Regions from separate parts of the Ensifer sp. Root142 genome, predicted to be linked through region 1. Evidence: riboswitches for the same ligand, from Rfam matches in the RefSeq annotation. Region 1 holds a riboswitch; each other region holds the start of a gene.
What was found. Region 1 has a riboswitch for thiamine pyrophosphate ahead of thiO (glycine oxidase ThiO). Riboswitches for the same ligand answer to the same signal wherever they lie in the genome.
Positions count from the first base shown of each region.

Region 2: linked by a shared signal. The riboswitch ahead of thiB (thiamine ABC transporter substrate binding subunit) and the one ahead of thiO (glycine oxidase ThiO) in region 1 are both predicted to bind thiamine pyrophosphate.
Region 3: linked by a shared signal. The riboswitch ahead of thiC (phosphomethylpyrimidine synthase ThiC) and the one ahead of thiO (glycine oxidase ThiO) in region 1 are both predicted to bind thiamine pyrophosphate.

Region 1 is NZ_LMFK01000026.1:23,430-34,007, forward strand. It holds gene ASD52_RS23605 (sn-glycerol-3-phosphate import ATP-binding protein UgpC) at 311-1,363, opposite strand; gene ugpE (sn-glycerol-3-phosphate ABC transporter permease UgpE) at 1,363-2,211, opposite strand; gene ugpA (sn-glycerol-3-phosphate ABC transporter permease UgpA) at 2,221-3,102, opposite strand; gene ugpB (sn-glycerol-3-phosphate ABC transporter substrate-binding protein UgpB) at 3,175-4,485, opposite strand; partial or broken gene repC (replication initiation protein RepC) at 5,072-5,272, shown strand; gene ASD52_RS40285 (hypothetical protein) at 5,314-5,562, opposite strand; gene ASD52_RS40290 (hypothetical protein) at 5,538-5,870, opposite strand; gene ASD52_RS23635 (hypothetical protein) at 5,993-6,262, opposite strand; gene ASD52_RS23640 (thiamine phosphate synthase) at 6,478-7,095, opposite strand; gene ASD52_RS23645 (thiazole synthase) at 7,092-7,865, opposite strand; gene thiS (sulfur carrier protein ThiS) at 7,868-8,065, opposite strand; gene thiO (glycine oxidase ThiO) at 8,055-9,050, opposite strand; TPP riboswitch at 9,273-9,404, opposite strand; gene ASD52_RS23665 (hypothetical protein) at 10,346-10,578, opposite strand, start outside.
Region 2 is NZ_LMFK01000046.1:250,306-260,883, reverse strand. It holds gene ASD52_RS31720 (M48 family metalloprotease) at 232-1,743, opposite strand; gene ASD52_RS31715 (ATP-binding cassette domain-containing protein) at 2,141-2,857, opposite strand; gene thiP (thiamine/thiamine pyrophosphate ABC transporter permease ThiP) at 2,854-4,458, opposite strand; gene thiB (thiamine ABC transporter substrate binding subunit) at 4,490-5,518, opposite strand; TPP riboswitch at 5,568-5,685, opposite strand; partial or broken gene ASD52_RS31700 (GNAT family N-acetyltransferase) at 5,820-6,303, shown strand; gene ASD52_RS31695 (thiamine diphosphokinase) at 6,390-7,040, shown strand; gene ASD52_RS31690 (ABC-F family ATP-binding cassette domain-containing protein) at 7,044-8,870, shown strand; gene ASD52_RS31685 (MarR family transcriptional regulator) at 8,948-9,427, shown strand; gene ASD52_RS31680 (multidrug effflux MFS transporter) at 9,424-10,578, shown strand, end outside.
Region 3 is NZ_LMFK01000001.1:691,453-702,030, forward strand. It holds gene ASD52_RS03345 (diaminopropionate ammonia-lyase) at 1-305, shown strand, start outside; gene ASD52_RS03350 (M20 aminoacylase family protein) at 311-1,486, shown strand; gene ASD52_RS03355 (Zn-dependent hydrolase) at 1,531-2,769, shown strand; gene thiC (phosphomethylpyrimidine synthase ThiC) at 3,033-4,856, opposite strand; TPP riboswitch at 4,951-5,082, opposite strand; gene ASD52_RS03365 (sigma-54 dependent transcriptional regulator) at 5,260-6,621, opposite strand; gene ASD52_RS03370 (sensor histidine kinase) at 6,625-8,493, opposite strand; gene ASD52_RS03375 (dicarboxylate/amino acid:cation symporter) at 8,724-10,049, shown strand; gene ASD52_RS03380 (ABC transporter substrate-binding protein) at 10,301-10,578, shown strand, end outside.

The sequences.
Region 1 (10,578 bases):
AAGCCTATGTAAAAGCGAGATATTCCCGGCAGATATAAAATTGCCGAAGAGGGCTTGGGGTAATGGGCCGGACCGATGCACTCATTGATCTCGTGGAAAGCGTGCGCCGCACCGACCTCGAAACACCTAATGTATAGACAGAAAGCTCATTTGGCATTATGGAATAACTAATAATATCAGCCGATTATCCGTACTTATTGATCTAGAAAATCATCGCCTGAGATACAAGGCACGCGGAACGATCGCTCCATTCTGCCGCCGAGGCGAGGCTCATTGATTTTGGCGAGGATAGGAAGCCGCAAAGCCCGTGTTAGGACACGCGCTTGCCCCTATCATCAAACACATGCAGGTCCTTGGCCTGCGCGCCGACCGTGACATGATCGTCGATCTGCCTCACCGATCGCCCTGGGACTCGGAACACAAGATCCTGGCCATTGGCGAATTTGCCATGCACGTAACTCTCCGCTCCAACGAGTTCGATGCTGTCGATGCGGACCTTGGCGGTGAAATCAAAGTCCGGAGCGGTGGGTTCACTGACAACGAGGTCTTCCGGTCGGACGCCGATCGTAAATGCGCCTGCTGGTTTGGGCACATGGGGCGAGATCGACCAGCCCTCAAGAGTTTCAGCATGTTTGAGCAGGTTCATCGACGGTGAACCGATGAACGTTGCGACAAAAGTCGTTGCCGGTTTTTCGTAGAGTTCGATCGGTGATCCGACTTGCTCGATCTGTCCGCCATTGACCACGACCAGCTTGTCGGCAAGCGTCATCGCCTCCATCTGGTCATGCGTGACGTAAACGCTGGTCGTGCCAAGAGACCGCTGCAAGCGCTTTATTTCGATCCGCATCTGCCCTCTCAACTTGGCGTCGAGATTGGACAGTGGCTCGTCGAACAAGAACGCGGCCGGCTCACGCACGATCGCCCGCCCCATGGCCACGCGTTGGCGCTGGCCACCGGACAACTGGCGTGGTTTGCGGTGGAGATACTGCTCTATTTCCAGGGTCTTGGCGGCAATCGCGATACGACGCTCGATCTCGTCCTTCGGCGTGTTGCGGTTCTTCAGCCCGTAGGCAAGGTTCTGATGCACGGTCATATGCGGGTAGAGCGCGTAGTTCTGAAACACCATCGCAATGTCCCGCTCAGCGGGTTCCAGATCATTGACTGTTCTGTTGCCGATGACGATCTCGCCGGAGCTGATGCTTTCGAGACCCGCAATCATGCGCAGAAGCGTGGACTTTCCACATCCGGATGGGCCGACGAGAACGACGAGTTCGCCATCATCGATCTGCAGCGAGACTCCCTTGATCGCCTCGATATTGCCGCCATAGATCTTGCGGACGTTGTTCAGGGTAATTTGAGCCATTACTTCTCAGTCTCCACAAGACCTTTGACGAACCAGCGCTGCATCAGCACGACGACGAGGATTGGCGGGATGATCGCGAGGATCGCGGTTACCATCACGTAGTTCCAGGGTGTCGAGGCGTCGGTGAAATCGACCATGCGACGCAGGCCGATGATGATGGTGTTCATCTTCGCGTCGTTCGTTACCAGCAACGGCCAGAGATACTGGGTCCAGCCATAGATGAAGAGAATGACGAACAGCGCGGCGATGTTGGTTTTCGAAAGCGGAAGCAGGATGTCACGCATGAAGCGAAAGGGGCCGGCATTGTCGATGCGCGCCGCTTCCACCAGTTCGCCCGGGATCGTCAGAAAGAACTGCCGGAAAAGAAAGGTCGCCGTTGCCGAAGCCATCAAAGGCAGCGTCAGGCCAGCATAGGTATCGATCAACCCGAGGTCGACGATCACCTTGTAAGTGGGCAGGATGCGTACCTCGACCGGCAGCATCAGGGTAATGAAGATCATCCAGAAGAAGACCATCTTCAGCGGAAAGCGAAAGAAAACGATCGCGAAGGCCGAGAGGAACGAGATGACGATTTTGCCGACGGCGATCGCAATCGCAACGACGGTCGAATTGAACAAGAGCCGCTCAAGGCTGACGCCGACCACGCGCTCGACGCCGCCGGACATCGCCTCCGTATAGTTCTCGCTCAGTTGATCGCCGAGGGTCAAGGACATCGGCGGGCGGATGATCTCGACCGACGTCCGGCTGGAGGCGACGAAGGTGTAGTAGATCGGAAAGGCGACGATAATGACGCCGATGATCAGCACGAGATGGCCGATGAAATTGGCGATGGGACGTTTTTCAATCATCAGCGCGCCTCATGAGTAGTGAACCCGCTTCTCGACGAAGCGGAATTGGAACGCCGTCAGTGCGACGACGATGACCATGAGAATGACCGATTGCGCGGCGGAACTGCCGAGGTCGAGATTGACGAAGCCATCATTGTAGACCTTGTAGACGAGCGTTTCCGTCGCCTTCGCCGGTCCGCCGCCGGTGACCGCATGGATGATGCCGAACGTGTCGAAGAAGGCGTAGACGGTGTTGACCACCAGCAGGAAGAAGGTGGTCGGTGCCAAAAGCGGGAAGACGATCGTCCAGAAACGCCGCGCTCCGCGTGCGCCATCAATCGATGCAGCCTCGATCAGCGATTTCGGGATCGCTTGCAGACCAGCGACGAAGAAGAGGAAATTGTAGCTGATCTGCTTCCACGCAGCCGCGACGATCACCAACGCCATGGCCTGGTCGCCATTCAGAAGCGGATCCCATGCAAAGCCGTTGCGCCGTAAGATATAGGCAAATGTCCCCATCGCCGGATTGAACATGAAGAGCCACAGCATGCCGGCCACTGCGGGTGCAACGGCATAGGGCCAGATCAGAAGCGTGCGGTAGATGTTTCGGCCGCGAACGACACGGTCTGCCGCCGTTGCCAACAACAGAGCGACAGCCATCGAGAGCAACGCCGTCGCCAGGCTGAAGACCACTGTCACCTTCAGCGAATGCAGGTAGTCCGGGTTTGCCAGGACGGCGCGAAAGTTGGCAAGGCCGACGAAGCCGGACTTGAGCCCGAACGGATCCTCGCGAAGCACGGATTGATAAAGCGCCTGGCTCGCCGGCCAAAAGAAGAAGATGACCGTGAGCACGATCTGCGGTGCGAGCAGGAGATAAGGCAATATTTTATTGGGAAAGACGACAGGCTGCAAAGCGACCCCCTTCTTTGCGCGAGGAGATGGACTGCCCCGGTTCACGCCCGGGGCAGTCCTGCTATTGCATCGTTAGTTTCCGATGGCTGCCGCGATTGCGGCGTTCGCCTTCTTGGTACCTTCGGTCAGGGCTGCTTGCGCATCCTTCTGCCCGGCGAGCATCGCCTCGAACTCTTCGTTGAGGATGTCTCTCACCTGCGGAAGATTGACGAGCCGCACACCCTTGGAGTTTTCCGTTGGCGCCTTGCCCATCATCTGCAGGATCGGCGTTTCACGGCCGGGGTTCTTTTCATAGAATCCCGACTTCTTGGTTTCCTCATAGGCCGCAAGGGTGACGGGCAGATAGCCCGAGACCTGATGCAGGCGTGCCTGGATTTCGGTCTTCGACAGGAAATTAAAGAACTCGGCGATGCCCTTGTATTCATCGTCGGATTTGCCGCCGAATACCCAGAGGCTTGCGCCGCCCGGGATCGTATTCTGCGGACCGCTGCCCTCGTAATAGGGCAACTGGCCAATACCGTATTTGATACCCGACTTGATGATGTCGCCGAGGCCACCGGATGATTCCGTCAGGATGGCGCATTCACCTGATGTGAAGAGCTGCTTTGCCTCCGAGGTGCGGCCACCATAACGGAACGTACCGTCCTTTGCGAGATCGGCTATCGCCTGGAAATGCTGCACGAACAGCGGTGCGTCGACCTTCAGTTCGACGTCGGGGCCGGCAAGGCCGTTCTCGTTCGTTCCGTAAGGCACGTTGTTCCAGGCTGCGAAGTTTTCGGTCTGGATCCAGGTGAGCCAGGTGGAGGTGAAGCCGCAGGCCGAAGCGCCGCTCGCCTTGATCTTCTTGGCCGCGTCGAACACCTCCGGCCAGGTCTTCGGCGGGTTCTCCGCATCGAGGCCGGCCTTCGTAAACGCGTCCTTGTTGTAATAGAGGATCGGCGACGACGAATTATAAGGGAAGGACAGCATCGTACCGTCCGCCTTCGAATAATAAGCGACGATGCCCGGCAGGTATTGATCCTTGTTGAATTCGTAACCGCCCTTCTGGAGCACCTCTGCCACCGGCAGGATCGCGCCTTCCGCACCCAGCATCACACCGCTGCCTGCATCGAAGACCTGCAGGATGGCGGGCGCCTGCTTGGAGCGGAACGCGGCAATGCCGGCGTTCAACGTTTCCGGGTAGGTTCCTTTGAAGACGGGCACGACTTTGTAGGCGGTCTGGCTGTCGTTGAATTCCTTTGCCAGCTTGTCGACAACTTCGTTGTTGGCGCCGGTCATGGCGTGCCACCAGGAAAGCTCGGTAGCGGCCAATGCGTTTGAAGCAAGGCCGACTGAAAATGCGGACGCGACCACGACGGTCCAGTTCAAATGTCTGAACATGATTCCTCCCATTTCTCAAAAGCCAGGGCATTTGGCACGCCCGGCAAAATCGATCCTCCTCGATCGAAGCTTACGCAACCTTCGCTGCGAAACCAAAAAGTAGTAGAAGCGAAATGAAATGAATATGCAACGAAAATATGACAATAGAACGCGTATTCCACTTAACCATGACGTGCCGTGTTCTCTTCACCGAGGCCGGTGGAAATCCCAGCCAAATCTGCGCGATTGGGCGAGATTGTTGCCCCTCGGTTTTGGCTGCCAGGGCGTGGGCGCATGGTCGCGAAGCGTGAAATGCCTCGGGAGTGCGGAGCGGCTTGCCGGGGGTAGTCGGTCCCGGTTCCCGGCCTGCGGCCGGCGCTTGCGCTGAACCTCCGCGGCGACCCTTTTAACCGGTCAAGCCGCGCGCGAACGGGCTTTGGCCGCGATAGCGGCCGCCGCCTGGTACGCTCATCCTTTTCTGGGCGTGCAGCATGACCAGCGTGGGCACATCGCGCGCACGGAGCCAGTTTCGCAGAGATGCCCAGCCGGCAAGGCATCAGGCTCAGTACTGTTAAGCCTGCATCGGAAGCGACCTTGGACTTGTCTTTTCTATCAGGATGCTTGTGAGGCGATCGGACCGGAAAGCGTCGCCGCAACGATGGCCTGCATTCTCGAGAAGGCAGGCTACATCAACTCGGCCGGCGGTTGTCTGTGCTATTTGACGGCAAAGGCGCGGCGAGGGGAGTTTTCGCTCGGACCAGTGTTGATGGCGTTGTTGCGAGCAAATGGCGCTTCAGTCCGGGAGCCTTAGTAGCGCCCAAAGTGGCGGTCTGCGACTTGGATGGGCTCATGCTAGACTTTTGCGCCGGTCGAATGAGCGCAGATGGCTTCCAGGAGTTTGATCGTCATTGCCTGTCCCAGGCGTGGAATCTCGGAAAAGCCTTCACGGTACAAAAGTCTTGTCATGATGGTCTCCGCGAACTGCGGGTTCATCTGGCGAGCGACTTTTAGAGCCTTCTCGCATTTGTCTCCGAAGGGCGTAAGGGCCTCATTGAGATACTCGACACCGTGAGTCTTCACGACGCAGGCGATGTCGAACATGTCGCGGGGCTGCATCGTGGCCCGCGGTAAAATATTTTCTTTGCGATGATTTCGCCAGGGGTCTCAAGCAGGACGTCGCGACCGCGCACCTCCGCTTTCACCGTGGGGTTATCAGTCAGGCTGGGCGCGCAGATAAAGTCGATTTCGCCAACATTCTCGAAGACGATCTTCAATGTTCTTGATCCATCGGACTGATAGCCGTCAGGGTTGATGTCGAGCGCGTAGCCCTGTGTCTTCGGGTTCAGAAGCTGCGGATCATCGATGAAGATGTCGACATCAAAGCTCTCGCGATGATCGATCTGGAGCATCAGGGCGGTACCGCCTCTAAAAGTCCAATTGTCGATCAATGTGAGTTGGGAGCTTGCCTGATCGATAATGCAGCCGCGTGATCAAACAGGTCCCCCCATCTGCTGGCTGGGTGTTCGACCAATTATGCCGCCCGCGCCAAAGGTAGCGGGTAACCGGCAAGTGCCGAGAACTTCCGTGCTAAGTCGGAAGCGATCGCCGGATCAACGTGCATTTCGCCAAGGAACGAGATCTGAAGGTTCTCGTCTACCTCGGAAAAAAAGGAGAACGCCGACGCATCGAAATTGACTGCGCTGGCAGGATCGGAAATCTTGGATGCCAATTGCTCAGCCGAAAGCTTCGTCCCATAAGGGGCGTTGACAGTCGACAAAACCTTTACTGCAACAATAGACATCTTCCTCGACCACAGCACCTTCAGGTTTCTATATACCTTGACGATGCTTGCGAAACAAGGATCGTCGGTGACTACGCCGTCACACGTTAGCCTCGCGGCACTCTTCTAGGCATCTATATTCGGTCGATTTTCCGTTGTGGCGGCTTTTCTGAGGGTGAGGCTCATCTGGGGACGGTGCTCGGCCGTGGTCGCCGGCTGGGAAACGAAGATCTCGTTCAAGCTGGCGCAATGCGCCATCGTGAGGTTGCAGCGATCCATCGCCTAGTTCTGTCCTCGGGATCCTGGCTACGTGTAATGTCGGTCACGACCGCGGCACAATCCGCGCCATGGGTGAGGACGCCATCAATGCGTTCAAGGTTCAGTCCACCGATCGCAACCAGTGGGGTCGGTCCGATTTTCTTCTTCCATGTGGCGAGGCGAGCAAGTCCCTGCGGCTCCCATTTCATCTTTTTGAGAACGGTCGGATAGACCGGACCCAACGCGACATAGTCGGGCGCGACTGACAGCGCCATATCGAGTTCGGCCTCGTCATGTGTGCTGATGCCGAGCTTAAGGCCAGCCCCACGGATCGCGGCCACGTCAGCTTGCGCCAGATCTTCCTGGCCGAGATGAACGAAATCGCAGCCTTCGTCGATCGCCATGCGCCAATGGTCGTTGACGACAAGTTGGCAACCGTGTCTCTCGCATATGGTTCTGGCGATGCGGATATCGCTACGGACTTCGCTATCGGGTCTTTCCTTGATGCGAAGCTGGACCAGCCTCACTCCAATTGGAACGAGGCGTTCGACCCAATTCGCGCTGTCGACAATGAGGTAGAAGGGATCGAGCTTCATGAGAAGACCGCCTTTCCGATCACCGGGGTGGAGGGGACTGCCATGTCTCTCGGTTCGAGCATGCCGGCTTCAAAAGCCAGCCGACCGGCCTCGATCGCCTTGGCAAAACCCGATGCCATCACGGCCGGATTTCCGGCACCGGCCACCGCCGTATTCAGGAGCACGGCATCGAAACCGAGCTCCATCACCGTGGTTGCATGCGAAGGGCGGCCGATGCCCGCATCGACAATCAGAGGCACGTCCGGGAAGTGTGCGCGCATCGACCTCAAGGCGGACAGGTTTTGTGGCCCCATGGCACTGCCGATCGGAGCACACCAGGGCATCAACACGCGGCAGCCAGCCTCCAGCAGGCGCTCGGCAACGACCAGATCGTCGGTCGTATAGGGAAAGATCTCGAAGCCTTCGTTTGAAAGGATCTGTGCGGCTTCGACCAGCGCGAACACATCCGGCTGCAATGTGTCGTGATTGCCGATCACTTCGAGCTTGATCCAGTTCGTCTTGAAAACCTCGCGCGCCATCTTAGCAGTGAGCACCGCCTCCTTGGTGGTGTGGCAGCCGGCGGTGTTCGGCAGTATTTTCGTCCCGAGCTCGCGGATCAGTTCGAAAAACGCACCTCCGGCTTTGCCGCCGGCCGTCTCTCTCCTCAACGAGACCGTGATGATTTGTGTCCCTGAAGCCCGCACCGCGTCCGAAAGCACGGCTGGAGATGGATAGCCCGCTGTGCCCAGGAGCAGTCGGGAGGTGATTTCCGTGTCGTAGACTTGCAGCATGGTCAGCCACCTTTCATGGGCGAGAGAATTTCGATGCGATCATGATCGCCTAAGCGCCATCGATCGCGGTCGGCCGCGTGAACGAGTTCGCCGTTGACAGCGGTCGCCAGCCAGCTTCCTTCATAGTCGAGTGCAGCCATCAGTTCGGCGAGCGTCGAGCAGGCGACCTCGTGCTCTTCGCCATTGACGTTAAGGTTCATCATAGAACTCCGATCTGTGGTCCGGGTTGAGCAGAAGTTCGGCAACGTCGTGCGCAAGAGCCGGCGAGAGCAGGAAACCATGCCGATACATACCGTTCACGGAATAGATCGAACCGCTTTTCGTGATCCTTGGCAGATTGTCGGGGTAGGCGGGGCGAATGCCAGTTCCGGTTTCGGTGATCTGCGCTTCGCCGAAGGCCGGGTGCAGGGCGTAGGCTGCGTTTAAGAGCTCCATCAGCGACCGTGCAGTGATAGGACCGGACAATTCGCTCTCTATCATTGTTGCCCCGACCATGAAGACGCCCTGGCGGCGTGGAACGACATAGATGGGGTGTCGAGGATGCAGGAAGCGCACTGGACGCGACAGTTGAATGTCGCCGGTGCGCAGATAGAGCATCTCGCCACGCACGCCCCGCAGTGCTGCGTCATCCGGGAGCCTGGCAGGGCCTGTGCAGTCAATATGCGAATCGACACGGCGATCGACGGTGGCATCGGTCGCCTGGCCGAAATGAAAACGCACCCCCATGGCCATTAATGTGTCATGGAGTGAAGACAGCGCCTCTCTCGGATCGAGATGCGCTTCCCTCGGGAAGTGGAGTGCACGAGAAAAACGGCCGGCGAGATCGGGTTCCAGTTCGGCTATCTGGTCGGCATCAAGCCATCTGTGCCCTTTGGTTCGCGCCGCGAAGCGATCGAGCTCGCGTGTATCGCGCGCGGCGGCGACGACAAGTGTCCCCTCTTGCACGACCTTGTCGGGCAGCGCCGTCTTCCACCACTCGATGGCTGTCGCGCCGACGCGTTCGACTTTCTCGTCGGCACTTTCGCGCTCACACCAGGGCGCCAGCATGCCGCCGGCAAACCAGGATGCGCCGGCGCCAATCCGTTTTGAACGTTCGAAGACGTCGACCTCAATGCCGCGTCGCGCCAGTTCGTATGAGGTGACAAGGCCGACGACACCCGCTCCGTTGATCAGCACCTGCCTCATTTGGCAGCCGTTCGAGCTGTTACCTGGCCGGAGCTGTAGGGCCATTCATCCATGCGCCGCACCGCTAACGGGCGTCGATGTTGCCGTCTATGTCCGCGGTTTGGCTCGTGTACGACATCTGAAAAAACCATTGGTCGGCTCCAACCTTGACGTTTGGAGACCCAGATCTTGGCGCTGGAAAGATAGAGACACGTCCACGCGATCGCAAAGGAGCTGTCGCAACTGCCGTCGTTCCCACCGTCCCTACGCCAGCATGAACTGGATCAGGTTCAACGGGTCATTGCGCTGCGGTCGAAAGAGCCGATCCGCCCAGCAATATCTCAGCCCCTTGTCGGGACTCCCCTGGTGAATGAACCGAGTTGAACGGCCAATGCCGTGCTTTGTCAAGCGTTGTTAGTCTATTTCCAACGGGGCTAAAGCGTCATCCACATACCTTAGACTCAACGCGTATCGCGCCGAGAGGAGCAACATGAGCCGGCGCATCAATGCGGCGGGCCTCGCGCTCGTCTAGCGGCGGGAAGGCATCAAGGAGCATGCGTTTAGTAGAAAAGGCGCTGCAGCGTGAGTTTTGCTCTCAGGCAAGTGGAGGCATCGTCTGCCCCACAACAATCAATGGTCTCGAATGTTCTCAAGCGATTCCTTTCTCGCTTCTTCATTGATGTCGCTCAGAGACCTTTCATGGTTGGTGCCGTTCCTGGAAGTGACACACATTTCCCAAGCACACCGTCGTGTCCGCCTGCGCGGGCGCGCCCGAGGCGATGAGAGCCACGGCGATTCATGCAGTTCGACCATTTCTCCTCAGTAGGGCGCCGTCCTGGAGCCATGAGTTTCCCCCGTTTTTGAGTGGTTCACGGTGCAAGCCCGGTCGGAAAATGGCCAGCATCCAATAAAAAGGAATCCGAATGGCGCCATATCTGTGCAGAAAATTCGCTCGGCCGCGAAAGGGCGGTCAATGCAAGCAACTTCACCTCCGTCATGGTCGCGCTCGATCGCTATGGCGACATGTTTGGTCTCGATAAGTCCCGTCGCCTGCTGCTCGCAGCACGGACATGAACGTGCCGACTTCCGATTCTATCGCGAGGTCTGGGGACCGACGCCGGCGCTGAATTAACGAGCACATGCATATCGGATCGGGCCTCGGATCCGGAATATTTTCAGCTGTCTCTGGGGCATCTCGATGACGGCGTGGCCGTTGCGCGGCCACGCTGACCGGAGTATGCCTGGCGTAGTGTGATCCCAGTCGAGGGCCGAGAGTGGGGCAGCGCGTCACTCTGCGGTGTTGAGCAACACATCGCCTAGTGCAGCATACTGGTCGGTTGCTGTTCGCTCTGAATTCGACGTGTTGGGCTCGCCCGCCTACAGAACCAGCGACCGCACTCTGTTAACGCCAACTCATCCGTATTGCCGAACCTAAATTCATCCATCAGGAATTTTGCGAGGCGGCCAGCGCGGATGTCTTGGCGCGGGATCCTCGTTTCGAAGCAAATGCGATCGAATATCCTTTGAAGTGTATCGAGCTGTTCGGGTG
Region 2 (10,578 bases), on a different contig from region 1:
AGCACTTTGAATTGCTGCATGTTTTTATCCTTAAATCGAATAGGATTTAAGGAAACATGCAGTGGGTGGCCATCCCGTCCATAGGACGGGTGAACACGTGATGACGCAGTTGCACGTTCGCGCCGGAAACCTCAACGCGTCAAACGCGCGTCGGGCACGGCAAGCGATTTCGCATCTTTGACACGAAGACATAAGACGGCGTCGGACTGAATGGTGCGGCGCCGTTGGCGTTTATTCGGAAATGATCTTCACCCGGTCGCCCGGCTTGATGGTCGAGGTCACCTGCATGGCGTTGATCAGCCGGAACAGATCGAGCTTGCGGTCGGTACCCATCATCCGGGCCGACAGCATGGCGATCGTCTCTCCGGGCTTGACCACGGCGACGCGGATGCGCAGCGGCTTCAGCGACTGTGCTTCGGCCGGCGTCATCTTGCGGAACGTTGCGCGCAGCTGGTTTGCCGTCGGCTCCAGCGCGCGCGACCCTTTTGGAACGGCAGTCAGGAAGCGGTAGATGCGGTTGTCGATGCGCACGACCGTGACGTCGAAGTCCCAGCGATCGGCAGACGCGCGGGCCGTTGCGGCCTCAAGACCGTTGACGCTGATCGGACGGATGGTATCGGGCTGCAGGCCGGTCACCCAGCCGCTGGCGATGTAATCCGTCAGGCTCTTGCGGGCCGTATCGGCGATGCCGTCGAAACGGATCGCCACGTCGCCGGGGCCGGTTGCCAGGACCGCTTCTGCCTTGTTGTCGATCTGGAAGCCGGTCGGCACGTCGAAACGAATGCCGAGCTGGCCATGCATGAAGGTCTGGCCGCGGACATAGCCTTCCTGCGGGCTGTCGCCATAGAGCAGGCCGTCGATGCCGGCGAGATAATAGTCGCGCCCGCGGTCGCCGCTGGTGCCCTCGGCGCCAAACGCGCGCGCGTGCCGGCGCGCGAGATCGACGCGCTGCGGGGCATTCGGGTGGCTCGATAGGAAGTCGAGGCTCTGGTCTGCTTCCGGATCGACCGCGGAGAAGCGGCTGTAGGCGGCCATGGAATCGAGGAAGCGTGCCGCCGCATAGGGGTCGTAACCGGCCTCGCCCAGCATGCGCACGCCGATGACGTCAGCCTGGAGCTCCTGGTTGCGGGAGAAGGCGGCCAGACGCAGCTTGCCGCGCGCCAGTGCCTGCTTGCCGGCGAGATCCGAGGACAGCACCTCGGAGACGACGCGGCTGGCGATGACTTCCGCCTCTTCGCGCTGCTGGCGCTCGATGCCATGGTTGGCGGTGACGTGCGCCATTTCATGCGACAGCACGGCCGCAACCTCGGACGCGTCATTGGCAAGCGCAAGCAGGCCGCGGGTGACATAGAGATAGCCGCCGGGCAGCGCAAAGGCGTTGATCGCCGGGGAATTGAGAATGGTGATGCGGTAGGACTGCTGCGGGTTTTCCGAGACGGCCGTCAGGGCGCCGGCGATGCGGGCGACCAGCCGCTCCGTCTTTGCGTCCTTGTACTCCCCGCCGTAGCTCGCGACGATGCGCGGGTGTTCGCGCGCGCCGAGCTGGGCACGGGGGTCGTTCTTCTGGACTTCGTCGACGATCTGCGGATTGGAGGACGGCGATACGGTCGGCTCGTAGGTCTGCTCGATCACCGACTGGCAGGCGGAAAGCAGCGTCGTCGCAAGCAATGCAACCACAGCACGTGTCCGGAGGCCTCCGCGCTTGGGCGGGAACCGGTCGTTTCTGACTGTATGACTTTCCATGCCTCAGCCCGTTTCCCGTCCAACGCCACCCCACAACAGGGACTCGGGCGGCGTTGAAAGTCTTACTTTTTCAGCCGGATACGTCCGATCCGGCAAGAGTATTCCAGCCCTGGTCTTGCTGTATCTGATTTCAGCGCCACCTGCCTAGTTTACCCCGGTAGAAATAGTTGCCCCGTGGTATCACGGCAACGGATACGCGAATATTCGTGACGCTCCGGCCGGACAATCCGCGCGTCGCATGGCGCGGCGGTCAAATTGTGGCGGAGTACCACGCGCGCTAGAGCATTTCCGGTTTAGACGACGTCGCGGAAACGCTCTATCTGCCTGTTTCCACGCATTTCCTGACGGAAAACCGCTTCGCACTTTTCCTGGAAATGCTCCAAGATTCCACGTCGCATCACGCGTTGCCGAGAAAGCGGTTGATGGACGCCATATCGCGCCGTTCGAGAAAGCGCTCGACCGGGTCATGGGCGATGATACGCCCCTGGTCCAGAAAAAGCACGCTATCGGCCAGCGCCCTCACGTCATCGGGATGGTGCGTGATCATCAGGATCGTGTTGTTTTCCTGATCATGCAGGTCCTGCAGCAGTGCCCGCATACCGGCCCTCATGCCGGGATCGAGAGCGGCAAAAGGCTCATCCAGCAGCAGCAGCGGGCGATGTCGCACCAAGGCGCGCGCCAACGCCACACGCTGTCGTTCGCCGCCGGACAGCGTCGGCGGCAGGCGCTTGCCGAAGCTGTCGAGCCCGACGCGGCCGAGGGCATCGTCTATCCGTGCGCGATCAGCGACCGACAGGCGAAGCGAGGGGCTGATGCCGAAGCCGACATTGGTCGCGACGTCGAGATGTGCAAACAGGTTGTTGTCCTGAAAGATCACGGAGACGGGTCGTTCTGCCGGCGCCTGTCCCGACATCGTCTTGCCGAGAATGCGAACCTCGCCCCGGTCCGGCTCCTCGAAACCGGCGATGACATGAAAGAGGGTCGACTTTCCCGACCCGGAGGCCCCGGCAACTGCGACGATGCCACCTGGCTGAATGGCGCAATCGAAGTGCAGTGCGGTGGTGTCGTAACGAACGTCGACGCCAACAAGTTCTACCGCCGCCTGGGAATTCATGCGTTTCGTCCTTCCGGCACTCGCCTGTCGCCGGCCGTGCCGAGCATGGTGAAGATCAGGCAGATGAGGCCGAGGAAGAGCGCCAGACCGGCTGCATCCGCGGTGCGATAGCTGCCCATCCGGCTGTAGAGCAGCCATGGAAGCGTGACCATGTCCTGCGAACCGAACAGCGCCACTGCACCAAGGTCGCCGAGCGACAGCGCCATGGCGAAGGAGAACGCCATCAGCAACGGTTTCCGGAGCGGCGGCAAGTCGATCCATCGCAGGCGATGGAAGCCGCGGATGCCGAGGCTTGCTGTCAGTCGGTCGGTGCGTGCGGCATGTGTTGCCATCGCCGGTGCCAGGATCCGGTGCACGAACGGCAGCGCCATCAATGCGTTGATGGCGACGACGATGGCGGGGGCGAAACGGGCGACATCGCCGAAGGGGCGCAGGAGCAGAAACCATCCCGCACCGAGCACGACCGGCGGCACCAGCAGCACCAGCGACGTGCTGGCGGTGACAGTGCCCGCAAATGCCCTGGCCAAGGTCGGGGCGTGGCGACGCGCCACGACGATGCCGGCGGCGCGGATCATCGCGGCGGCCATGGTGACGCAAAAGAATGCCGAGAGGACGGCGATGACAATGCTGGTGACGAGAGCACGATGCACGGTCGGGTCGCCGGCAAGCTTCACCAGATCCGCACGCAGGCCGGAACCGACGACGGCGATCAGCGGTGCGCCGATGAAGAGCAGCGAGAACAGGATCCAGCCGGCGTCGGACGTCCGGGAGAGGCCGGTTCCTGCATCATAGCGTCTGGAGATTTTGCCCGCGGTTGCGCTTTGTGCAGGTTCGGTCGCGACACGCGTTAGAGCCAGGAGCAGGGCTCCGGTCATGACGATCTGTAGGGCGGACAGGGCGATCGCCCGCGGCGGGTCGAAATCGAAGCGCAGCGCCTGGTAGATCGCGACCTCGATGGTGCTGGCGGCAGGCCCGCCGCCGAGCGTCAGCACCAGCGTGAAGCTGGTGGCGCAGAGCATGAAGACGAGGCCGGCAGCACCTGGCAGCAATCCCCGAAGGACCGGCCACTCGACAAAGCGGAAGAGTGCGGCTGGCGGCATGCCGAGATTGGCGGCGGTTCTCCAGTATTCCGAAGGGATGCGCTCGAGCCCGGCGAGAAAGAGACGTGCGATAAGCGGCATGTTGAAGAAGACGTGGGCGAGCAGGATGCCGAAAAGGCCGTAGATGCTGATCGGCTGCTGCAGCCCGAGGCCGGCGAGGGCGGTGTTGAGCGCGCCCTGCCGGCCCCAGATCTCGATCAGCCCGAGCGCGCCGACAAGCACGGGCAGGCCGAGCGGCAGGGCCATCACCCGCAGAACCCAGACGCGGCCGGGAAAGCTCGGCCGGCGCGCAAGCGCCCGTGCGATCGGGATGGCAAGAACAACGGAAAGCAGCGTCGAAAGGCTCGCCTGCAGCAAGGTGAAGCGCGTTACCCGCCAGATATAGGCATCGAACAGCACGCTGTTGCCGAAGTCACCGCTCTGGAGCAAAAGGGCTGCAATCGCCAGGCCGACAAACAGCAGGATACCGCCGAGACTTAAAGTCCCGGCGGTCATCGTGATGCGATTTTCGGCAGGCGCGAACAAATGCGCCTCAGTTCTTGCTAATGGCGGCCAGCCATTCGTCGATCCAGGCCTTGCGGTTCGCCGCCACCTCTTCCGACGGCAGCAGGAAAGTCTTCTCCGGATTGACCAGCTTGCTAAAAGCCTCCGGCAGCGGCTCCTTGGTCGCCGCGACCGGCATCATCCAGTTGGTCGTCGGAATGATCGACTGGAACTCCGGGCCGGTCATGAAGGCGAGAAACTGCTTGGCAAGCTCCGGCTCCTTGGCGCTCTTGGTCATGCCGGCAACTTCGATCTGGATGTAGTGACCTTCCGAGAATTCGGCCGCCTGGTAGCGGTCGGTGTTTTCCGCCACCATGTGGTAGGCGGGCGACGTGGTGTAGGAAAGCACCATCGGCGCTTCGCCCTTGGTGAAGAGGCCATAGGCTTCCGACCAGCCCGGCGTTACGGTCAGTACCCTGTCCTTGAGCTTGGCCCAGGCGGCGCCGGCTTCGTCGCCATAGACGGCCTTGACCCAGAGAAGCAGACCGAGGCCCGGCGTCGAGGTGCGCGGATCCTCGATGACGATCTTCTGAGAGGCGTCGCCTTCGACCAGTTCCTTCAGGCTCTTCGGCGGCGTCTTCAAGGTCTGGGTGTCGTAGACGACGGCGAAATGGCCGTAGTCATAGGGAAGGAAGGTGTCGTCGGTGAAGTCGCCGGGTACCTTGACGTTGGCAGGCTCGATGCCGTGCGGCGCGAAGAAGCCGGTGGCCTTGGCCTCGGCGACGAGGTTTGTATCGAGGCCGAGCACGATGTCGGCCTTGGAGGCCGCGCCTTCGAGCTTGAGGCGGGTCAGAAGCTCGACGCCATCGGCGACGCCGACATAGGTGACCTTGCATTCGCAGGTCTTCTCGAAAGCTTCGGCGACCTTGGCACCCGGCCCCCATTCGGTGATGAAGCTTTCATAGGTGTAGACGGTCAGCGTCTTGTCGGCAGCAACGGCATTGGCCGCGAAGACAAGTCCTGCCGTCGCGGCAAGCGCTAGCCGGCTAAGAACCTTGAGTTGCGATGAATTGGACATGGCAGGCACCTCTCCCTAAAAATGATGTTGCATGGGAAAAGGGCGTATCGATCCGATCGCGTCTAATCCCTCCGCCGGTATGAGCCGGATCAGGTTCCGCGGGTTGGCGTTCAACGCCTCTCAGCCTTCGGCCGCCATGCGGTCGGAAGGCACCCCGTTAGAGCGGGTAGAGATTTACCGCCGAGCCGGTTTGATGGCAAGCGAAGTTTGAGGACGGCAAAAGCGCCCGCCCCGCATTTTCGCGCCGCGGCGCATGGGGTAAAATCGTCGGCAGAGTTTGCAGACGCCGAAGGAGCCTGCGATGACTGACATGCTCGTTCGCCTTTATGCACTGCCGGCACAAGCGAGATCACCGCTTGCTGACGGTATCGGCATTCACCGCGCAATGGCACCCGAACGAAGCTTGTTGTTCCCTGGATCGAGCAGACATTTGGCTCCGGCTGGGCGGGCGAGGCGGAGGCGGCCTTCAGATCGACGCCGACGTGCATGCACATCGCGGTGTTCGAGGACCGGATCGTCGGCTTTGCCTGCCACGATGTCACAGCGCTCGGTTTCTTCGGGCCGACGGGCGTCGACGAGGCCATGCGCGGACGGGGATCGGCGAGGCGCTCTTGCGCGTGAGCCTGACGGCGATGCGTGACGCAGGCTACGGTTACGCCATCATCGGCGGCGTCGGCCCGGCCGAATTCTACCGACGCACGGTCGGCGCCATCGAGATCCCCGATTCCAACCCCGGGATCTATGCGGAGATGCTGTTTCCCGATACCTTGCCCGAAGATCACTGACAACGAGGACGCAAAATCGCCGGATCGCGCCCTTGTTCGGTTTTCTTGCTTTTCCTTGCCCGTGCCTTTGCGCTATGGGCTTTGCCATGGCCCGATCCACCTTCACCATTCTGCTCGGCGGTGCACTGACCCCGACCGATCGCCTTGCGCGCCAGCTCGCAGGCAGCCGCTTCGTTGCGGCCGATGGCGGCATGCGGCATGCGCGGGTGCTATCCGTGACCCCCGACGTCTGGGTGGGCGATTTCGATTCGACCGAGGAGGCGCTGCTCGCGGAATTTGCCGATGTCCCGCGCGAGCCCTATCCCGCCGCCAAGGCTGCGACCGATGGCGAAATCGCTGTCGAGGCGGCGCTGTCGCGTGGCGCCGAAGCCTTGATCTTTGCCGGCGCGCTCGGAGGATCACGCAGCGACCATGCCTTCCTGCACCTGCTTCAGGCTGCTTCGCTGGCCGAACGTGGGTTGCCGGTGTTCATGACCTCGGGTGAGGAGGAGGCCTATCCGCTGCTTGCAGGCGAGATCGAAATCGATCTGCCGAAGGGCAGCCTATTCTCGATCCTCGGACTGACCGATCTCATCGGGCTTACGATCGTCAACGCGCGTTATCCGCTCACCGATTTCACGTTGCCGTTCGGGTCTTCGCGCACCGTTTCCAATGTCGCGGAGGGTCCCCTTCGCATTTCCCTCGACACCGGCCGGGCGATCGTTCTCGCCCGCCCCTATGACCTTTCCGGAGCCTGAGCCTTGGCGCCTCCCATTCTGAAACTCGACGATATCTTCCTGACCTTCGGTGGCACGCCGCTTCTGGCCGGCGCCAACCTGCAGGTGGAGCCGGGGGATCGCATCTGCCTTGTCGGGCGCAACGGTTCCGGCAAATCGACGCTGATGAAGATCGCCGCCGGTCTTGCCGAAGCGCAATCGGGCGAGGTCTTCCGCCATCCGTCCTCGACCGTTCGCTACCTGCCCCAGGCACCGGATTTCGAAGGCTACGACACGGTGCAGGCCTATGCCGAGTCGGGCCTTGGCCCAAGCGACGACCCGTATCGCGTCGCTTACCTACTGCAGCACCTGGGTCTGACCGGCGAAGAAGACCCGGCACGCCTTTCCGGCGGCGAGGCGCGCCGCGCAGCGCTTGCCCGGGTGATGGCGCCGGAGCCGGATATCCTGCTGCTCGACGAGCCGACCAACCATCTCGATCTGCCGACGATCGAATGGCTCGAAGACGAGCTGACCCGCAGCCGTTCGGCCCTGGTGCTGATCTCGCACGACCGGCGCTTCCTCGAAAAGGTCTCGAACGCGACGGTCTGGCTCGATCGCGGCCAATCCCGCCGGCTCGACCGCGGCTTCGGCCATTTCGAGGCCTGGCGCGACGAGGTGCTGGAGGCGGAAGAGCTGGAGCAGCACAAGCTCGGCAAGGCGATCGAGCGCGAGGAGCATTGGCTGCGCTACGGCGTTACCGCCCGGCGCAAGCGCAACATGCGTCGTCTCGGCGAATTGCAGGACATGCGCTCGCGCCATCGCGGCCACAAGGGGCCGCAGGGCTCCGTTCAGGCGGCGGCTTCCGACGCCAAGGAATCGGGCAAGCTGGTGATCGAGGCGGAGAAGATCACCAAGGCTTACGGCGAGCGGACGATCGTTGCGCCGTTTTCCATTCGCGTGCACCGTGGCGACCGGATCGGCCTTGTCGGCCCGAACGGTGCCGGCAAGACGACGCTTTTGAAGATGCTGACCGGGCAGATCGAGCCGGATACCGGCACGGTGAAACTCGGCACCAATCTTGAGATGGCGACGCTCGACCAGAAGCGCGAGGATCTCAACCTCGACGATACGCTGGCCCACTACCTGACCGACGGCCGGGGCGAGAGCCTGATTGTCAACGGCGAGCAGCGCCATGTCACCGGCTACATGAAGGACTTCCTGTTCCAGCCGGAGCAGGCGCGCACCCCGATCCGCGAACTGTCGGGCGGTGAGCGCGCCCGGCTGATGCTGGCACGCATTCTCGCCCGCGCCACCAACCTGCTGATCCTCGACGAGCCGACCAACGATCTCGACATCGAGACGCTGGACTTGCTTCAGGAGGTCGTCGCCGGCTTTGCCGGAACCGTCATCCTCGTCAGCCACGACCGCGACTTCCTCGACCGCACCGTGAGCTCGACCATCGCGCCGGCCAATCCCGAAGCGCCTGACGGCCGCTGGATCGAATATGCCGGCGGCTACACCGACATGATGGCGCAGCGCAAGGGCGCGATCGAAGAGCGGCGCAAGACGGAGAAGGCGGAAAAGGCCAAGGTGGCCGATGCCGCTGCCCCCGCAGCCGAGGCACCGAAGGCCAAGGGCAAGCTCTCCTACAAGCAGAAGTTTGCACTCGAAAACCTGCCGAAGGAAATCGCCAAGGCGGAGGCGGAGGCAGCCAAGCGCGAGGAGCGGATGGCCGACCCCAACCTCTTTGCCAAGGACCCGAATACGTTTGCGAAACTGGCGAAGGAGCTGGAAAAGCTTCGCGGCGATCTCGCCCGCATGGAAGAGGAATGGCTGGAACTGGAGATGCTGCGCGAGGAGCTCGAGGGCTGAGCCTCGCCGCTCCCGCGTTGAAAGTTGGCAAGGGGTATGATAAGGAAAACTTATTATATCTCTCGTGAACGATCCTGATGCCGACAAAACTCGAATCCGAAACCATCGGCATGTTGCTGACCGATGTCTCCCGCCTTCTGCGTGGCGCTTTTGACCGCAAGGTCAACGCCATGGATCTCGGCATCACGCCCGGTGAAGCGCGCACGCTGATCCAGGTGGCGCTGACCGAGGGCATCAAGCAGGCGGAAATCGCCACGCGCATGGGCATCGAGCCGATGACGCTGTCGGCCTATCTCGACCGGCTGGAGGCGATGGAGCTGGTTGCCCGTCTGCCCGACCCGGCCGACCGCCGCGCCAAGAACGTCGTCATCACCGACAAGGCCGATCCGCTGCTCGCCGAGCTGATGGCGGGGCTGCGCGAGATGATGAATGCCTATACGGAAGGGCTCGACGAGGCGACGCGCGACATGCTCTGCGCCAACCTGCGTATCCTGCGCGAAAATTTGCGCGGCCTCGATCCGTGCGTCGCCGGCAAGGAGAAGGGTGCAAAGCCATGACGCGCCGCATGAGCGAACGGCGCACCAGCATCATCGGCGCCTTCCTTGTCGCGCTCGGCCCCGTTTCCATGGCGCTCTATACACCGGCAATGCCCGAACTGGTCCGCGCCTTCTCCTCCAGCGAGGCGGCGATCAAGATGACGCTGTCGCTCTACTTCGCAGGCTTCGCCTTCGCACAGCTGGTTTCGGGCACGCTCTCCGACGTCATCGGCCGCCGGCGCACGACGCTGATCTTCATGACCATCTACCTCGCCGGCAGCCTGATGGCAGCCTTTGCCCCATCGGTCGCGGTCCTGCTCGCCGGGCGCCTGGTGCAGGGCATCGGCGCCTCCGTCGGCATGACGGTTGCGCGCGCCATCGTGCGCGACCAGTTCACCGGCCTTCAGGCGGCGCGGATCATGAACATGATCGGCATGATGCTGGCCATCGGGCCGGCGGTGTCGCCGACGCTCGGCGGCCTGGCGCTTGGCCTCTTCGGCTGGCAGTCTATCTTCTTCCTGATGGTCGGCTTTGCGCTGATGGCCTGCGTTTGCGTGCAGTTCTTCATGGCCGAAACCGCGACGCCCGATCCGGCCAAGGGCCATCTGCGGCCGATCCTTGCCGCCTATCGCGAGCTTCTGACAGATACCCGCTTCGTCTCCTCGACCCTGGTGATTGCCGGCGCCGTCGGCGCGCTCTACGCCCAAGCGACGATGCTGCCCTTCGTCCTGATCGGCACGGTCGGGCTGACGCCGACCGAATTCGGCGTCGGCATGCTGATGCAATCCGGTTTCTTCTTCTCGGGCACGGTCACGGTGCGGCTGTTAATGCGGCGGTTCACGCCGCAGGCGCTGGTGCCGGTCGGTCTTTGTTTCATCGCGCTCGGCAGTGTGGCGCTCGCCTACACCATGCACGCGCTCGAACCGAGCTTCCTGGCGGTGATGGCGCCGGTCGGCGTCTACGCCTTCGGCATCGCCTTCGTCATGCCCTACATGATGACGGCGGCCATGGCGCCTTTCCCGCATATCGCCGGTACGGCGTCGGCGATGATGGGCTTCATCCAGATGGGCGCCGGCCTTCTCGGCGGCGCCTTGGCGGCCGTTGTCGGCGTGCCGGTGCTGGCGCTCGGCACGATCATTCCGAGCTTCGGCCTTCTCTGCGTGTTCAGCTAT
Region 3 (10,578 bases), on a different contig from region 1:
TTTCGCGTGTTGCCGACGCCTTCATGATGATCGACGAGGAGGATGCCGTTTCGATCATGAACCGCCTCGCTCGCCCGAAAGGGGGCGATCCGGCAATCGTTGCTGGCGAAAGCGGCGGTGTCGGGCTGGCTGGCCTCATCACGGTCGCCGGAGACCCGAACATGCGCGCCGCCCTCGGCCTTGATGCCAATTCGCGGATCCTGGTGATCAATACCGAAGGTGCCACGGATCCTGAACGCTACGAAGAGCTGGTTGGCCTCGCGCCGGCTGATGTCGCCGGGGCTGAGAAATTGGAAAGGGTATGACGCGGATGGCAAACACGGATATCGACAAGCTTGTGGCGGAGATGACGGCGTGGCGTCATGACCTGCACGCCCATCCGGAATTCGGTTTCGAGGAAAAGCGGACAGCGGCCTTCGTTGCCGCCAAGCTGCGGGAATTCGGCCTTGACGAGGTCGCCGAAGGTATCGGTGGCACCGGGGTGATCGGCACGCTGCGGCATGGAACGGGAAATCGCGCCATAGCGCTGCGTGCCGATATGGATGCGCTGCGTATCGCGGAACAGGGGACAATTGCCTATTGCTCCACCCGGCCCGGCACGATGCACGCCTGCGGCCACGACGGCCATACGGCGATGCTGCTCGGCGCAGCAAAGCTGCTGGCCGAGGAGGGCGGCTTTGACGGGACCGTGCGCTTCGTTTTCCAGCCAGCTGAAGAATGGGGGAAGGGTGCACTTGCCATGCTCGCCGATGGCATGCTGGAACGCTTTCCCTTCGACGAGATCTATGGGCTGCACAATATGCCGGGCCTGCCGGTCGGAAAGTTCGAGACCCGTGCCGGCGCCATCATGTCGGCCGAAGACAATTTCGAGATCACGCTCAAGGGCGTCGGCGGCCATGCCGCGCGACCTCACGCGGGCAACGAGACGCTGGTCGCTGCCTGCGCGACAGTGGTCAATCTCCAGACCATCGTTTCGCGAAGGCTCTCTCCGGCCGATATCGCCGTCGTCTCCGTGACCGAATTGATCACCGACGGCACGCGCAATGCCTTGCCAGGCCTGGCCCGCATTCTCGGTGATGCGCGCAGCTTCCGACCTGAGGTGAGCGCCAGGATCGAACAGCAGATGCGCACCATCGCCAAGGGGACGGCGGATGCCTATGGCTGCGAGGTCGAGGTGACCTATACGCGTGAGTTCGTGCCGTTGCTCAACGATCCGGCTCTCGTCGATCATGCCTTCGCAGCGGCCGGTGCGGTGTTCGGGACGGACAATGTCGCCGTCGCCGCTGAGCCGATGACCGGATCGGAGGATTTTGCCCGGTTCCTCGCGCATGTGCCGGGTTGCTTCGTCTTTATCGGCAACGGCCAGGAATCCGCGCCGCTGCACAATCCGCATTACGACTTCAATGATGATGCCTTGATCTTCGGTGCCCGGTTCCACGCCGAAATCGTCCGGCAACGGCTGGCCGCACCGGATGTGGGGCAGTGAGAGTCGCGATGCTCAACACAAACACGATTGAAGGCGGCGCCGTCATGTCTCATCAGTCCATTAATGCCGAACGTCTGCTTACCCGTATCCGCGAACTCGGCGCGATCGGGCGCAACGATCAGGGGCAACTGACACGGCTTGCTGCGTCTGACACCGACAAGCTCGGGCGGGACCGCCTAGTCGCTTGGCTGCGGGCTGCGGGGCTGGAGATCGCCGTCGACCGCATCGGCAATATCTTCGGCGTCTGGCAAAGCCAGGATAACGCCGGGCAATCGCCGTTAATGCTCGGCTCCCATATCGACACGGTCATCAATGCCGGCATCTACGATGGCAGCTACGGCGTGCTGGCCACCCTCGAAGTCATCGAGACACTGAAGGAGCAGGGATTCGCGCCTGTCCGCCCGATCGTCGTCGCGGCCTTTACCAACGAGGAGGGGGTGCGCTACGCGCCCGATATGCTGGGGTCGCTTGTTCATGTGGGCGGCCTTGCGGTCGAAGCCGCGCTTGCGACGGTCGGAACCGATGGCACGACGCTCGGATCGGAACTCAAACGCATCGGCTACGCCGGAAGCGTCGAGCCCGGCTCGTTGAAACCTCATGCCTATGTTGAATTGCACATCGAGCAGGGGCCGGTGCTTGAGCGCGAAGCGACCACGATCGGCGCCGTCGAAAATCTGCAGGGCATCTCCTGGCAGCGCGTGACCATAGAGGGCGTTGCCAATCATGCCGGTACCACGCCGATGGCAATGCGCTCCGATGCGGGCCTTGCTGCCGCGCGCGTCGGCCTGTTCCTGCGCGAGCACATCGCGCGATCAAACGCGCCGAGCGTTGCGACGATCGGAACCATGCGCTTCGAGCCGGACGCGATCAACGTGATCCCCTCGCGCGCGGTCTTTACCATCGACCTGCGCGACCCGGACGAGGATCGCCTGAGGGCACTTGAAAGCGCGCTTTCCGGCTTTCTCGACCAGCTTGAGCAGGAAGAGCATGTGACCGTCTCTGTCGAGCGTCTCGCCCGGTTCGAGCCCGTCAGTTTCGACGGTGCGATCGTCGCGGCGATTGAAGTTTCCGCGAAGGCCCGTGGGCTGAAGAGCCGGCGGATGACCTCCGGCGCCGGCCACGACGCCCAGATGATCGCGCGCATCGCGCCGGCGGCGATGATCTTCGTGCCGAGCCGCGACGGGATCAGCCACAATCCGCGCGAACACACGGATCCGGCAGACCTCGTCGCCGGTGCCAATGTCCTGCTCGACGTCGCCGTCCGGCTTGCAGGTAGCCCTTAGGGGGCTGGAAGGGGCGGCCGGGTGCGACCTCCTTGGAGCGATCACGATGCTGATGCGGCAGCAATTCCTCTCACACCGTCATGCACGGGCTTGACCCGAGCATCCAGCCGGCACCTCTGTGTCAGCCTCGTATCGACATGCCGGCTGCCTCCAATGCTCGGGTCGAGCCCGAGCATGACGAAGAGATGGGCCATTGCGTAAAGAGTGCCGGAGCCCGCCGGGCGCCAGAAGGGGCGGGGTTGCCGCCCCTTCTGGCGTGATCGTTATCCCCGAACTTCTGCCTCGCTGTCGACCGGCATATAGAGGTCGCCACCTTCACGATACTTGGCCGCCATCGCTTGAAACCCTTCCTTCTGCGCCTCGGCGCGGATGTCGTGCGAGATCCGCATCGAGCAGAACTTCGGCCCGCACATGGAGCAAAAATGCGCGACCTTGTGCGCCTCCTTCGGCAAGGTTTCGTCGTGGAAGGAGCGGGCGGTTTCCGGATCGAGCGACAGGTTGAACTGGTCCTCCCAGCGGAACTCGAAGCGGGCGCGCGACAGGGCGTCGTCGCGCGTGCGGGCCGCCGGGTGCCCCTTGGCGAGATCGGCGGCATGGGCCGCGATCTTGTAGGTGATGACGCCCACCTTGACGTCGTTGCGGTCGGGAAGCCCCAGATGTTCCTTCGGTGTCACATAGCAGAGCATGGCCGTGCCGAACCAGCCGATCATCGCGGCACCGATGCCCGAGGTGATGTGGTCGTAGCCCGGGGCGATGTCGGTCGTCAGGGGCCCAAGCGTATAGAACGGCGCCTCGCCACAGACAGCGAGCTGCTTGTCCATGTTTTCCTTGATCTTGTGCATCGGCACGTGGCCAGGCCCCTCGATCATCACCTGGCAGTCTTTCGCCCAGGCGATCTTCGTCAGCTCGCCCAGCGTTTCCAGTTCGGCAAATTGCGCCGCGTCATTGGCATCGGCGATCGACCCCGGACGCAGGCCGTCGCCGAGCGAAAACGAGACGTCATAGGCGCGGCAGATGTCGCAGATCTCTTCGAAGTGCTCGTAGAGAAAGCTCTCCTTGTGGTGGTGCAGGCACCATTTCGCCATGATCGAGCCGCCGCGCGAGACGATGCCGGTGACCCGGTCGACCGTCAGCGGGATATAGTGCAGCCGGACACCGGCATGGATGGTGAAGTAGTCGACCCCCTGTTCCGCCTGCTCGATCAGCGTATCGCGATAGACTTCCCAGCTCAGATCCTCGGCGATGCCGTTGACCTTTTCCAGCGCCTGGTAGAGCGGCACGGTGCCGATCGGCACGGGCGAGTTGCGGATGATCCATTCGCGGATGTTGTGAATGTTGCGGCCGGTCGACAGGTCCATGACCGTGTCTGCGCCCCAGCGGGTCGCCCAGACCATCTTCTCCACTTCCTCGGCCATCGACGAAGTGACGGCGGAGTTGCCGATATTGGCATTGATCTTCACCAGGAAATTCCGGCCGATGATCATCGGCTCGGACTCCGGGTGGTTGATGTTGGCCGGAAGCACGGCGCGACCGCTGGCGATCTCCTGGCGGACGAATTCGGGGGTGACGTGATCGGGGATATGGGCACCAAAGCTTTCGCCGTCGCGTAGCGTGACGCGTGCAGCGTCGCGGCCAAGGTTCTCGCGGATGGCGACGAACTCCATCTCGGGCGTGATGATGCCGGCCCGCGCATAGGCAAGCTGCGTCACCGCGCGCCGCCCGGTCGCGCGCAAGGGCGCGTGGCGGAAGGGAAAGGTCGGCGTCAGCCGGTCGCCGGAGGCAAAGCCGTTGTCTTCCGGCCGCACGTCGCGTCCGTCATAGGCTTCGACATCACCGCGAGCGATGATCCAGTTGCGGCGCGGTCGTGGCAAACCGTCCTCGATGCGGATGTTGGCATCTTCTACGGTGTAGGGACCGGAGGCGTCGTAGACGGTGACCGGCGGCTCGCCCGACGTCGGGTGCAGGGTGATTTCGCGCATGGGAACGCGGATGTCGGGATGGATCGTGCCTGGCTTGTAGACCTTTTTCGAGGCGGGAAGCGGGCCTTTTGTGACCGAGAGTTCTGCGGTTTTGGTGGCAATATTCATGATGAGGCTCCAAGTTTGCGGTTGGAGACCCAGTTCTGAAGCCGGAAGGAAAAGACATGTTTGCCTGAAATTCCGCGCGAATGACGGAATCGTGGCGTCAATGTCTGCACCGTCCCTACGCCAGTATGAACTGGATCAGGTTCAACGGGTCACTGCGCCTCGGTCGGCAAAGCCGATCCGCCCAGCAGTATCTCAGCCCCTTGACGGGACCCCCCTGGTGAATGCCTAGAGATAGCCATCGATCCGGATGCGCCGTCAAGCGTTAATCCGAAGGTTGCGTGTCAGGCCTGTTGATTGCCCGGTAGAGCGTTTCCGGATGAGACGAAGCCGCGGGCACGCTCGTTCTTTTCGTTTTTACGCATTTCCTGACGGAAAACCGCTCCGCACTTTTCCTGGAAATGCGCTAGCGGCCGGACTTCTCTGATCCCCGGCGATCGGCATAATCCGCACGGTTGATGCCGTGCCGCTGCAGCTTGTCATAGAAGGTCTTGCGCGGAATGCCGAGCGCTTCGATCGTCGCCTTGACGTCGCCGTGCTGCGCCCGCAGCGCTTCTTTCAGAATTTCCGCCTCGTAGCGCTCGATCCGCTCGGGCAGGCCGGCACTGGTCGGCGCCGCGGCAATCGGTTGGCCGAGCGAACCTTCGACGCCAAGGGCAACGCGCTCGGCGAAGTGCGAGAGCTCGCGCACATTGCCCGGCCAGGAATGAGACCTCAGATAGTGGCTGACGGCCAGCGAAAGCGTCGGCACGTCGCGCTTGAAACGCTCGGCTGCCCGCGTCAGGAAATGCGAGAAGAGAAGGGGGATATCGTCCCGGCGTTCGCGCAGCGGCGGGATCGACAGGGTGACGACGTTCAGCCGGAAATAGAGATCCTCGCGAAAATCGCCCCGCTGGGCCGGGTCGCCGAGGTCGATCTTGGCCGCGGCGATGACCCGAATATCGACGGGGCGCACGATATTGGTGCCAAGCGGCGTGATCTCACGGGCTTCAAGCACTCGCAGCATCTTGACCTGCGTTGCCGGCGGCATCGCCTCGATCTCATCGAGGAAAAGCGTGCCGCCGCTCGCATGCTCGATACGGCCGACGCGCTTCTTCAGGGCACCGGTGAAGGCGCCGGGCTCGTGGCCGAAAAGCTCGCTCTCGATTACCGTTTCCGGCAGTGCGCCGCAGTTCAGCGCCACGAAGTTGCCGTTGCGGCGCCGGCTCCAATTGTGCAGCAGCGTCGCCACCACCTCCTTGCCGCTGCCGGTTTCGCCGGCAACAAGCACATCCACGTCGGTGTCGGCGATATGCCGCAAGGTCTGGCGCAGCCGTTCCATGACCGGTGTCTGGCCAATCAGCGGCAGGCTCTCACCGGCGACTTCGGCTGCGCGTTTCAGCGCGCGGTTTTCCATCACCAGCCGGCGTTTTTCCAAGGCGCGGCGTGCGCTCTGCACCAGACGGTCGGCGGCAAAGGGTTTCGGGATGAAATCATAGACGCCGTCCTTAATGGCCTGAACGGCCATCGGGATATCGCCGTGGCCGGTGACCAGAATGACGGGCAGGTCGGGGTCGAAATCGGCGATCCGGCGAAACAGCGTGAGGCCGTCGATCCCGGGCATGCGGATATCGCTGATGACGATCCCGCTAAAATCCGGGTTGAGGATTGCGAGCGCTTCCGCCGCGCCGGGAAAGGCGGAGACCGCGAGGCCGGCAAGCTCCAGCGTCTGCTTCATCGCCCGCCTGAGTTCGCTGTCGTCGTCGACGAGGCATACGGATTGCTGCATCGCTCAGGCCCTCTTCAAACGCACGGTGAAGACGGTGCCCTCAGGGCTGGTCTTGACCTCGATGTCGCCGCCATAGTCGGCGACAATCTCCTTGGAGATGGCAAGGCCGAGACCGAGACCTTCATCCTTGGAGGTGTTGAACGGCGTGAAAAGGTCTTCGAGGATATCGGGCCGAATGCCCGGACCATTGTCGGCGACAACAAGCGAAACTGTTTCGGAGGGGCCTAACTCGCACCGCACACGGATCTCAGCGTCTGCCCGATCACCGAGGGCTTCCAGGGCATTCTGCAACAGGTTGATCAGCACCTGTTCCAAGCGGATGCGATTGCCGAGCACGCTGAGGCCGTTATCAGGCAGGTCGATGACGATCGCGTCCATGCGGCCGGCAAAGCGGCTGCGCAGCAGCATTCGAGCGCCTTCGATCACCTCCCGCATCGCCGTCGGTTCGGCGACGAAACGGCCCTTGCGCGCAAAGCTGCGCAGTTCGTCGGTGATGGTGCCGACCCGCTCGGTCAGCGCAGCGATGCTTTCGAGATTTTCGACGGCGGTTTCTTTTTGGCCGCGGTCGAGGAAGGTGCGCGCATTGTCGGCATAGGCGCGGATGGTTGCGACCGGCTGATTGATCTCGTGGGCAACGCCCGCCGCCACCTGTCCGAGGATTGCCAGGCGGTTGGCCTGGACCAGTTCCTGCTGCACCGCCTGCAGCCTCTCGCCCGTGCGCCTGTGGTCGGCGATCTCGGTTTCGAGGTGATCGCGGGCGAGGCTTAGGTCCTGTGTGCGCTCGGCCACTCGGCGTTCCAACTCATCGCGCGCGGCGCGTTCGTTGGCCGCGACCTGCGTCAAAGCCTGGCGCCGGCGAAGAAGGAATGCGGCAAGCGCCAGCAGCGGCACGATAACGGCAAGGGCCAGCAGCCTTGCCTCGCGGCTCGCGGCGCCAAGGGCTGCGTCTAGCGGTGCCAATTGCTCCAGCCGCCAGCTGGTCGAGGGCACCATGGTCTCGACCCTGAGGTATTGCCGCTCGCTGCTGCCGGGCAGAAGCGCTGTCAGCACGCTCGATCCATTGCTCGTTGGCTCGATCCGGCGGAACGGTAGCGGCAGCAGGGAGGCATCGCCGAACTGCAGGCTGTCGCGGATGGCGGCGAGGCGATCCCCGGGGATGGTACGGGTCGTCATGAAGCGCCAGGACGGGAAGCTGGTGATCAGCACGATGCCGCGCCGGTCGGTGACATAGACCGGCTTGCCGGAGGCGAGCCAATCGGCCTCGACCCCGCCGAATTCGAGCTTGGCGACCACGACGCCAATCGGGCCGTCAGGCCCGTCGACACGTCTTGATATGTAGAGGCCTGGCCGCTTGCTGACGGTGCCCATGGCGAAATGCTCGGCCTTGCCATCGCGCATCGCCAGCCGGAAATATTCGCGGAAAGCGTAGTCATTGCCGACGAAGCTGGTTGGCTCGCGCCAGTTGCTGGCAGCCACCGCCACGCCGTCGAGGCCAATCGCGTAGATCACCGCCGCATCCGTATTGGCGGCCAGCGCCTCGAGCTTTTGATTGAGCCGCTGCAACGGCTGGTCGCCACCCTTCTCAAGCGCCGTCTTCACCTCTACATCGTCTGCCAGTACCAGAGGCAGCGCGCGCTGCCGCTCCAGCACTGCCCTCAGCAGCGAGGCCTTGAGATTGGCATCGATGCGGCTCTGGATGTCGACGGTTTCAAGCGCCTTGTTTCGCCCATATTCGCCGGCGAAAAAAAGCCCCGCTGCCAGCAACACCAACGCTAGCGCGGCAAAAATCAGCCAGGCGCGGCGCATGTGCCGGTCGAGATCCTCTGGATTGATAGGGCTGGGCGCGGGCATGGACATGGCGGAATTGTGCATTATTCCGCGCAAGTTTCCAGATGATCTGTGCGGATATCCGCTCAAATATTCGTGTGCGTGATCCAAGATTCTCGAAAAAGTGGCGATATTTCAATGGCCTGATCAGCTGTGCTGCGATCTGGCACGCCCATTGCAGATGACATCCTGATGACAGCCCGAGCTGTCGCGCTTCGGAAATAGGGCCTGGGAGGCCCGGCATGACGCCGGACTGGGCCTAAGTGGAGGATATCATGATTATCGACCAATCCGCGGAACCGCGCGGCAAGACACCTTTCTATCGTCATCTCTATGTCCAGGTTCTGGCGGCCATCGCCGCAGGCATCCTGCTCGGCCATTTCTACCCGGAGGTCGGCACGCAGCTTAAGCCGCTAGGCGATGCCTTCATCCGCCTGGTGAAGATGATTATTGCCCCGGTCATCTTCCTGACCGTCGCCACCGGCATTGCCGGCATGACCGATCTCGCCAAGGTCGGGCGGGTCGCCGGCAAGGCGATGATCTACTTCCTGACCTTCTCGACGCTCGCGCTCATCATCGGCCTGATCGTGGCCAATGTGGTGCAGCCCGGCGCCGGCATGCACATCGACCCCGCGTCGCTCGACGTCAAGGCGGTCACCTCCTACGCCGAGAAGGCGCATGAGCAGTCGATCACCGGCTTCCTGATGAACATCATTCCGACCACGCTCGTCGGCGCATTTGCCGAGGGCGATATCCTGCAGGTGCTGTTCATCTCCGTTCTGTTCGGCCTGGCGCTCGCCATGGTCGGCAAGAAGGCGGAGCCTGTCGTCGATTTCCTGCACGCGCTGACGCTGCCGATCTTCAAGCTGGTCGCGATCCTGATGAAGGCGGCGCCGATCGGTGCGTTCGGCGCCATGGCCTTCACCATCGGCAAATATGGCGTCGGTTCGATCGCCAATCTCGCCATGCTGATCGGCACATTCTATTTGACCTCGCTGCTCTTCGTCTTCGTCGTGCTCGGCGCGGTTGCCCGCTACAACGGCTTCTCGATCGTCGCCCTCATCCGCTACATCAAGGAAGAACTGCTGCTCGTTCTCGGTACATCCTCTTCGGAAGCGGCGCTGCCGGGACTGATGAGCAAGATGGAAAAGGCCGGTTGCAAGCGCTCGGTTGTCGGGCTGGTCATTCCGACCGGCTATTCCTTCAACCTCGACGGCACCAACATCTACATGACGCTCGCCGCACTCTTTATTGCCCAGGCGACCGACATTCCGCTGTCGCTCGGCGACCAGGTGCTGCTGCTGCTCGTGGCGATGCTGAGCTCCAAGGGTGCAGCCGGCATTACCGGCGCCGGCTTCATCACGCTTGCCGCCACGCTTTCGGTCGTGCCGGCGGTGCCGGTTGCCGGCATGGCGCTGATCCTCGGCATCGACCGCTTCATGTCGGAGTGCCGGGCACTGACCAACTTTGTCGGCAACGCGGTTGCGACCATCGTGGTCGCCAAGTGGGAAGGCGAACTGGATGAGACCCAGCTTGCCGCAACCCTTGGCGGCCGGGCGCTGCCGGAAAGCCCGGTTCCGGGTCTTCAGCCAGCCGAATAAAGCTGCCTCCTAGGGCAAGACCGCATCTCGGTGCGGCAAGGCGTGGTCCACTTTCTGGTGGGCCACGCCTTTTTTCTTTTGCGGGATAGCCTCGTGGCGTTGCCGCCCTAGGTCATAGGCTGGCGGTTTGCTGCCGGGCCGCCAACGTTCCTGTGAAATTCTCGTTCTCCCCACTTTACTGTACCGTCTGGACGGTATAGTAATTTGTCATCACTGATCGAGGCAAAGCGTTTTCTGGGGAGGAGACGAGAATGCATTGGACGAAGTGTGTGAAAGCGGCCGCCTTGGCCACCGCGGCGTTTGCCGCATTTCCAGCGGCTGCGGCCGAAGTATCGATTTTCTGCAGCTCGGCCGGCGCGGAGCTCGAGCTCTGCCAGTCGGCCTCCGAGGCCTGGGCCAAGGAAACCGGCAATACTGTCAAGATCAACAAGATGCCGGCCAATTGGGGCGAGGCGCTGCCGCTCTACCAGCAGCTGCTCGCCGGAAAGTCCGGCGACGTTGATGTCTTGACCCTCGACAATATCTGGGT